Herbiconiux aconitum: one gene and its partner. The protein of the gene in region 1 binds, or shares a complex with, the protein of each later gene. Links are inferred from orthologs where the notes say so. Each region holds a gene or a part of one and is shown in the gene's direction. Other genes may lie near its edges.

Evidence for each region. The genes of interacting proteins can lie anywhere in the genome.
Region 2: the proteins of smc (region 1) and N1027_RS19000 are in contact, whole or in part, in a crystal structure (PDB 3ZGX), measured with the Bacillus subtilis proteins. The link is inferred for Herbiconiux aconitum from one-to-one orthologs.

Annotation. Positions count from the first base shown.
Region 1 is NZ_JANLCM010000002.1:212,769-217,554, forward strand. Bases 344-4,521 are described here. They hold smc (chromosome segregation protein SMC), read left to right. Parts: upstream 344-664; coding sequence 665-4,321; downstream 4,322-4,521. Other genes in these bases: N1027_RS12595 (VOC family protein), read left to right, coding at 344-573; N1027_RS12605 (serine hydrolase domain-containing protein), read left to right, coding at 4,327-4,521. In the rest of the region: molybdopterin-synthase adenylyltransferase MoeB, read right to left, coding at 1-104; more of N1027_RS12595, read left to right, coding at 217-343; more of N1027_RS12605, read left to right, coding at 4,522-4,786. UniProt on the Bacillus subtilis protein: Required for chromosome condensation and partitioning.
Region 2 is NZ_JANLCM010000002.1:1,588,652-1,591,910, reverse strand. What follows is about bases 305-3,259. They hold N1027_RS19000 (segregation and condensation protein A), read left to right. Parts: upstream 305-1,342; coding sequence 1,343-2,176; downstream 2,177-3,259. Other genes in these bases: N1027_RS18990 (pseudouridine synthase), read left to right, coding at 2,780-3,259; scpB (SMC-Scp complex subunit ScpB), read left to right, coding at 2,178-2,783; N1027_RS19005 (ParA family protein), read left to right, coding at 466-1,359. In the rest of the region: site-specific tyrosine recombinase XerD, read left to right, coding at 1-226. UniProt on the Bacillus subtilis protein: Participates in chromosomal partition during cell division. May act via the formation of a condensin-like complex containing Smc and ScpB that pull DNA away from mid-cell into both cell halves.

The DNA of each region.
Region 1 (4,786 bases):
TGCCCCTCGAGTCCGAGGTGCGGGAGTGCGATCTGCCGGGCGTAGCGCACCAGCTCCTCGCGGGTCAGTTCCGGGCCGGGCGAGACCAGCGCTTTCAGGGCCATCCGGGATTCCTTTCGCGTCCTCTCCAGCGTAAGGCTGTGGAGAACCTCGGCGGCGCCGCGGCTTGTCCACACCCCTTCCCGGGCGGTGCGGATGCCGCCTACCGTGGTGGGCATGACACTCACCTGGACACAGATCGTGATCGATTCCGAGAACCCCCGAGAGCTCGCCCACTGGTGGAGCGAGGCGCTCGGTTGGCCCATCACCTTCGAGGCCGACGACGAGGAGGAGGTGGAGATCGCTCCGCACGCCGAGGCGCAGCCAGCCATCCTGTTCGTGCCGGTGCCCGAGAAGAAGTCGCTGAAGAACCGTCTGCACCTCGACTTCCGGCCCGACGACCAGTCGGCCGAGGTCGCGCGGTTGCTGGCAGCGGGCGCGACCGGGGCCGACGTGGGTCAAGGAGACGACGTGACCTGGGTGGTGCTGGCCGATCCCGAGGGCAACGAGTTCTGCGTGTTGCGCGCCCGATGAGGCCGCGAGGCCAGTCACTGCACGGGAAGCGGTGCGGAATTCGATACCGTAGTGCACACCGGAGGCGCGAGAGCAGGATGAGAGGCGGCGCGTGTATCTGAAGAGCTTGACCCTCAAGGGATTCAAGTCCTTCGCCAACCCCACCACCTTCGCGTTCGAGACCGGCGTCACCTGCGTGGTCGGCCCGAACGGCTCGGGCAAGAGCAACGTCGTCGACGCCCTGGCCTGGGTGATGGGGGAGCAGGGCGCCAAGACACTCCGCGGCGGCAAGATGGAAGACGTCATCTTCGCCGGCACGAGCACCAAGGGTCCGCTCGGTCGCGCCGAAGTCACGCTCACGATCGACAACGCGGATGGCGCGTTGCCGATCGAGTACTCCGAGGTCACGATCAGCCGCACCCTGTTCCGCAACGGCGGCAGCGAATACGCCATCAACGGCGACAGCTGCCGGCTGCTCGACGTGCAGGAGCTCCTCTCCGATTCCGGGCTCGGCCGCGAGATGCACGTCATCGTGGGCCAGGGGCAGCTGGATGCGGTGCTGCACGCGACTCCCGAGGGTCGGCGCGGATTCATCGAAGAGGCGGCCGGCATCCTGAAGCACCGCCGGCGCAAAGAGAAGACGCAGCGCAAGCTCGAGGCGATGCAGGCGAACCTGACGCGGTTGAGCGACCTCGCGGGCGAGATCCGACGCCAACTGAGGCCGCTCGGCCGGCAGGCCGAGATCGCGAAAGAAGCGCAGTCGATCGCCGCCATCGTGCGCGACGCCCGTGCGCGGCTGCTGGCCGACGAGATCGTGGGTCTGCGCACGGCTCTGGATGCGCACTCCCGCAGCGAGAGCGAACGCCACACCGAGCGGATCGTGTTGCAGGAACGACTCGAACAGAACCAGCTGCGCATCAACAGACTCGAGCAGGCGCAGGTCGGCGACGCCGTCGATCTCGCCCGGCGCACCAGCTTCGGTCTCGAATCGGTGCAGGAGCGCTTGCGCAACCTCTACAACCTCGCCAACCAGAGGCTCGCGTTGCTCGGCAGCGAGGAGAGCGTTCCGGATGCGGGCCCCAGCGTCACACCCGCCATGGTGAGCGACTCGAAGGCGGAGGTTCTGCGCCTGCACGGTGAGGTGGCCGCAGCCCAGACAGCGTGGGAGGCCTCACAAGTCGTCACCACGAGAGCACGCGGCTCCCTCGACGCGCTCGACGAGCAGATCGCCTATCAGAGCTCCCTCGTCTCGAAGCACGACCTCGAGCTCTCGAAGCTGACGGGGCAACTCGAGTCGGCCAACACCCGCCTGGCCACGGTGCGCGGCGAGGTGCTGCGGCAGCAGAACGCCCTCGACGCCGCGGCTGCGCGGCGCGAGACGGCGCAGGCCGACTTCGCGCGGGCCGAGGCAGAGGCGGCCATCGGCGAGGTCGACGAGACCGATCTCGACGAGGCGTACGAATTCGCCCAGTCGCAGGTGTTCGAAGCCGACGCCGAGATCGAACGCCTGCGCGAACAACTCCATACCCACGAGCGAGAGCGCGACGCCCTCGCGGCACGCACCAGTGCGCTCACGATGGCGCTCGATCAGAAAGACGGATCGGCCGAACTCGTCGCTGCACGTCTCGACGGCATCCGCGGGCTCGTGGCCGAGCACGTGAAAGTCACTCCGGGCTACGAGACGGCGATCGCCGCGGCACTCGGAACCCTCGCCGACGCCGTGCTGGCCGACTCGGTCGAGTCGGCCGTGAACGCCGCCAACGCCGCCGCCGAAGGAGACATGGGCCGGGTGGAGCTGATCATCGCCGACTCGACTCCCGAAGCCACGCTCGGGCAAGATGCCCTCGTGCAGATCGACGGCATCGTGGCCGCGACCTCGGTCGTCACCGCTCCGGGCGGCGTTCTCGGCGTGCTGGCGTCGATGGTCGTCGCCGACGACCTCGACGCCGCCCGCCGCGCCTGGCGGGCTCTCGAGCCGTCAGCCGGAGCGGGACTGACGGTGGTCACCCGCAGCGGCGAGGTGCTCACGAGATACATCCTGCGTGGCGGATCGGGCGCGACCCGATCGCGCATCGAACTGGTGGCCGAGCGTGACTCGGCGGCGATTGCGCTCGATGAGGAGAATTCCCTCATCGAGCGGGCCCGATTCGCGTTGGCCGAACAGCGGGGCATCGCCCAGGTCGCCAAGGAGCAGTCGCAGGCTGCCCTCTCGGCGCTGCGCGAATACGACGCGAAGCTCGCGGCCCGCACCGAGAAGCTGAGCCGCCTCAAGGCGCAGGTCGAGGCCGGCACGGGTGAACTCGAGCGCCTGCAGAAGGCCCTGCAGCTCGCTCAGGATGCGGTGGGCCAAGCCGAGCAGTCCGCCGACAAGGCGCGAGGCGAGCTCGAAGCCGTGCGCGAACGCCCGCGCCCCATCCTCGATGTCAGTTCTCGAGATGGCCTGTTGGCCGAGCTCGAAGCGGCACGCGACCGCGAGGTCGAATCGCGCTTGGGCGTCGAGACCGCCCGCGAACGGGTGCGGGCCGAGCAGGCTCGCACCACCGCCCTCGAAAAGCAGCTCGAGGCAGACCGCGCGGCCGCGGAAGCCGCGGCGCGTCGGGCAGTGATCCGACGTCGGCAGATCGAGGCGGCGACCGATGTGGTCGAGTCCCTGCCACCGGTGCTCGAATCCATCGACCGCTCGGTGAGTGAGGCGAAGGTGCAACTCGCTCAGCGTGAAGCGGAGCGCGCCGAACAGAACGAGGAATTGCTGGGACTCCGGCGAGACGAGGCGGCGCTCCGGGAACGACTGCAGGCGATCACCGAGAACGTGCACGGGCTCGAACTGCAGATCTACGAGAAGAAGCTCCACCTGTCGAGTCTGCTCGAGCGTGCCGGCTCCGAGCTGGGGCTCGTCGAAGACGTGCTGGTGGCCGAATACGGCCCCGACCAGCGGATTCCGGATGACAACGACGTCGCGTCCATCGACACCAGCGCGGCGGCTGTGGCCGCGGCGACGGCAGAGCTCGAACCAGCGGACTCCGATGACGACGAAGACGCCCCTGCATTCGTCACAGGGCCTGCCACCGCGGCCGACGAACGATCCGCACCGGTCGGCCGGCCCTTCGTGCGCTCGGAGCAGCAGCAGCGGCTCGCGAAGGCCGAGCGCAAGCTCGCCGAACTCGGCCGGGTCAACCCGCTGGCGCTCGAGGAGTTCGACGCGCTTGAGCAGCGCCACAAGTTCCTCACCGAGCAGCTCACCGATCTCACCAACACCCGCAAAGACCTCCTCACGATCATCGAAGAGATCGACGACCGGATGCAGACCATCTTCGAGAGCGCCTTCGCCGACACGCAGGAAGCGTTCGCCCAGGTGTTCCCGATCCTGTTCCCGGGCGGCACGGGCTCGATCCACTTGACCGACCCGCAGAACATGCTGACGACCGGAATCGAGGTCTCGGTCAAGCCCGCGGGCAAGAAGATCGAACGTCTGTCGCTGCTCTCCGGTGGGGAGCGGTCGCTCGCTGCGGTCGCCCTGCTGATCGCGATCTTCAAGGCCCGCCCCAGTCCCTTCTACATCATGGACGAAGTGGAGGCGGCGCTCGACGACGCGAACCTCGGTCGGCTGCTCACCATTTTCGAAGATCTGCGCCAGACGAGCCAGCTCATCGTCATCACCCACCAGAAGCGCACCATGGAGATCGCGGATGCCCTCTACGGCGTCTCGATGCGCCAAGACGGCGTCTCCGCGGTCGTCGGCCAACGGGTGAAGGCCGAAGAGCCGGTCTAGACAGCATGAGAGCCTTCGACGAGGTCCGGCAGTCGCTCGAGCAGTGCGTGGCCGACGGATACGCACCCGGCATCGTGGCAGGCATCCGCCACCGAGGTGAGACGGAGTACTTCGCGACCGGGCGGTACTCGTTCGATCCCGGCTCGCCGCCGATGACCACCGGCACACCGTTCCGCGTCGCGTCGCTCGGCAAGCTCGTCGCCGGCGCCCTGTCGACCATGCTGCTCGGCGAAGGGGTGTTCGCGCTCGATGATCCGATCGATCGATGGTTGCCCGAGGTCGCCGAGCCACGTGTGCTGGTGAGCCCTGACGCGACGCTCGACGAGACCGTCCCGGCCCACAGACCCATCACTGTCAGCGACCTGCTCACCATGACGGCAGGGTTCGCCTTCCCGTTCCCCGAGACGCCTCTCACCCGTGCGATGGCCGACGCCGGGGTGGCCACCGGCCCGGTGCCGGCACAGC
Region 2 (3,259 bases), 1.4 Mb from region 1 along the record:
GCTCGTGATCCAGACCGCGGCCGATCGGGCGAAGCTCGAGACGCACATCTCGCCACACACCTTCCGGCACTCCTTCGCCACCCACCTCCTGCAGGGCGGCGCGGATGTGCGGGTGGTGCAGGACCTGCTGGGGCATTCGTCGGTGACGACGACGCAGCTGTACACGCACGTGACCGCGGACACGTTGATCGACATGTACCAGACGGCACACCCGCGGGCCAGGTGAGATGAGCGTTGCACATTCCAGGTGGTCGGAGATGAGAATGCACGCAACAGGCCCTACTCGATGACCCAGGGTAAGCGCGCGGCCGCGGTAGCGACCACACGCGAACATGTCGCGCGGCGCCGGGCGAGGACCGGCGACGCCCGGAGTGGCTGCGCGAAGCACAGCCACTCCGGCATAGAATCAGTCAAGTCCGCCGGGATGGCGGGCAGGAACGAGGAGTGACTTCGGTGCCGACCAGGATCACGAGAACGGCGAAGAAGAAGCAGGCCGATGAGCTGGCGGGCCTCGATCTCCCCAAAATCGGCCCCACCGGCAGGCCGCTCCGCGAGTTCCCGGTGCCGGCACCACTGAAGTCGCACGGGCCGGCGCGCATCATCTCGCTCTGCAACCAGAAGGGCGGCGTCGGCAAGACGACGACCAGTGTCAATGTGGGAGCGGCGCTCGCCGAATACGGCCGCAAGGTGCTCGCCATCGACTTCGACCCGCAGGGTGCTCTCTCGGCCGGTCTCGGTGTGCTGACGCATGACGCCCCCACCATCTACGACCTCCTCCTCGGCACGCTGAAAGACCCGAACGAGGCCATCCAGCACACGAGCGTCGAGGGCCTCGACATCATCCCGGCCAACATCGACCTCTCGGCCGCCGAAGTGCACCTCGTGAGCGAGGTGGCACGCGAGTCGATCCTGTCGCGGGTTCTGCGCAAGGTGAGCGACCAATACGACGTGATCCTGATCGACTGCCAGCCCTCACTGGGCCTCCTCACCGTGAACGCGCTGACGGCGAGCCACGGCGTGCTGATCCCGCTCGAGTGCGAGTACTTCGCGCTGCGCGGGGTGGCGCTGCTGGTGGAGACGATCGACAAGATCCGCGACCGGCTGAACCCCGCCATCGTGCTCGACGGCATCCTCGCCACCATGTACGACCCGCGCACCCTGCACTCGCGCGAGGTGCTCGAACGCGTGGTGGAGACCTTCGGCGACAAGGTGTTCGAGACCGTGATCGGTCGCACCGTGAAGTTCCCCGACGCCACCGTGTCCGGTAAGCCCATCACCCAGTTCGCACCGGAGCACTCCTCGGCCAAGTCGTACAAGCAGCTGGCCAGAGAACTGGTCGCCCGTGGCGCGATCGCCTGAGAACCAGCTCGCGCCAGAGGGGGCGGCGACCGCACCCGGCTTCTCGCTGACCCTGTCGAACTTCGAGGGGCCGTTCGATCTGCTGCTGACCCTCATCTCGAAGCACGAACTCGACATCACCGACATCTCGCTCAGCCGGGTGACGGATGAATTCATCGGCTACCTGAAGAACCTCGACTCCGACGTGGAGCTCGACCGGGCATCCGAATTCCTCGTGGTGGCGGCGACGCTGCTCGACCTGAAGATCGTGGGGCTGCTGCCGCAGGGCGAGCTCGTGGACGCCGAAGACGTGGCGTTGCTCGAAGCACGCGACCTGCTGTTCGCGCGTCTGCTGCAATACCGCGCCTTCAAGGAGGTGTCGGCGTGGCTGGCCGATCGCTTCGACGAGGAGTCGACACGTCGGCCGCGCCAGGTGCGGCTCGAAGAGAAGTACCGGCAGCAGACGCCGGAGCTGGTGTGGACGCTCTCGGCCGACGACTTCGCGGCGCTCGCCGCCTTCGCGCTCGCACCACGGGAGATCCCCGTCGTGGGGCTCGAGCACCTGCACGCGCCGCTCGTGAGCATCCGGGAACAGGCGGCGCACGTCGTGGCGGTGTTGCGGTCGTCGGGCGCCCCGGTCTCGTTCCGGCAGCTGATCGTGGGCATCGCCGAGAAAGGGGTGGTGATCGCCCGCTTCCTGGCCGTGCTCGAGCTCTACCGGCACGCCTCCATCTCGTTCGAACAGCTCGAACCGCTCGGCGAACTCACGCTGCGCTGGACGGCCGAGAACTGGAACGAAGACAACCTGGCCAACTTGGGAGCCGATTATGACAACTGAGATGACGGAAGAACGGGACGAGAGCGTCGCGGAGCCGATCGCACAGATCGACGTCGACCGGGCGCTCGAAGCGATCTTCATGGTGGCCGATGAGCCGCAGAGCCTGGTGTCGCTCGCAACGGCGCTCGCCCGCCCGGTGCCCGTGGTGCGCCAGGGGATCGAACGGCTCGTCGAGGACTACGACGGTGTGGCCCCGAACTCCGTGCGCCGAGGATTCGAGCTGCGCGAGGTGGCGGGCGGCTGGCGCATCTACGTGCGCGGCGAATGGGACGGGCTGGTGGCCGACTTCGTGCTCACCCAGAACCCGTCGAGGCTCTCGCAAGCCGCACTGGAGACGCTCTCGGTGATCGCCTACAAGCAGCCGATCAGCCGCGGCGCAGTGGCCTCCATCCGCGCCGTCAACGTCGACTCCGTGGTGCGGACGCTGTTGAGTCGCGGACTCATCACCGAGGTCTCCACTCAGGCGGAGACCGGCGCGATCCTCTACGGCACGACGGACATGCTGCTCACGCAGCTCGGCATCAACTCGCTCGAGGAGCTGCCGAAGATCTCGCCGCTGCTCGACGACGGCAGCGACGGATTCGACGAGATCGGAATGGCACGATGACCCCCTTCGAGATCCCCCCGTGGGACGACAACGCAGAACCCCAGGGCGTTCGCCTGCAGAAGGTGATGGCGGCTGCCGGCGTGGCGTCGCGCCGCGTCTCCGAGCAGCTGATCGAGGCCGGGCGGGTGGAGGTCAACGGCCAGGTCGTGATCGAGCTCGGGCGCCGGATCGACCCCGTGAACGACCAGGTCTCCGTCGACGGCGTCGCCGTGCAGCTCGACCCGGCGAAGCGCTACGTGATGCTCAACAAGCCCATCGGCATCGTGAGCTCGCTGGCCGACCAATACGGCCGGCCCGACCTCCAGCGGTACACCGAGCAGTACGAAGAGCGCCTCTTCAACGTGGGGCGGCTGGATGCCGAGACCAGCGGACTGCTCATCCTCACCAACGACGGCGACCTGGCGCACGTGCTCGCGCATCCGTCGTTCGGTGTGCTGAAGACCTACATCGCGAAGGTGGACGGGCGGGTCAGCCCG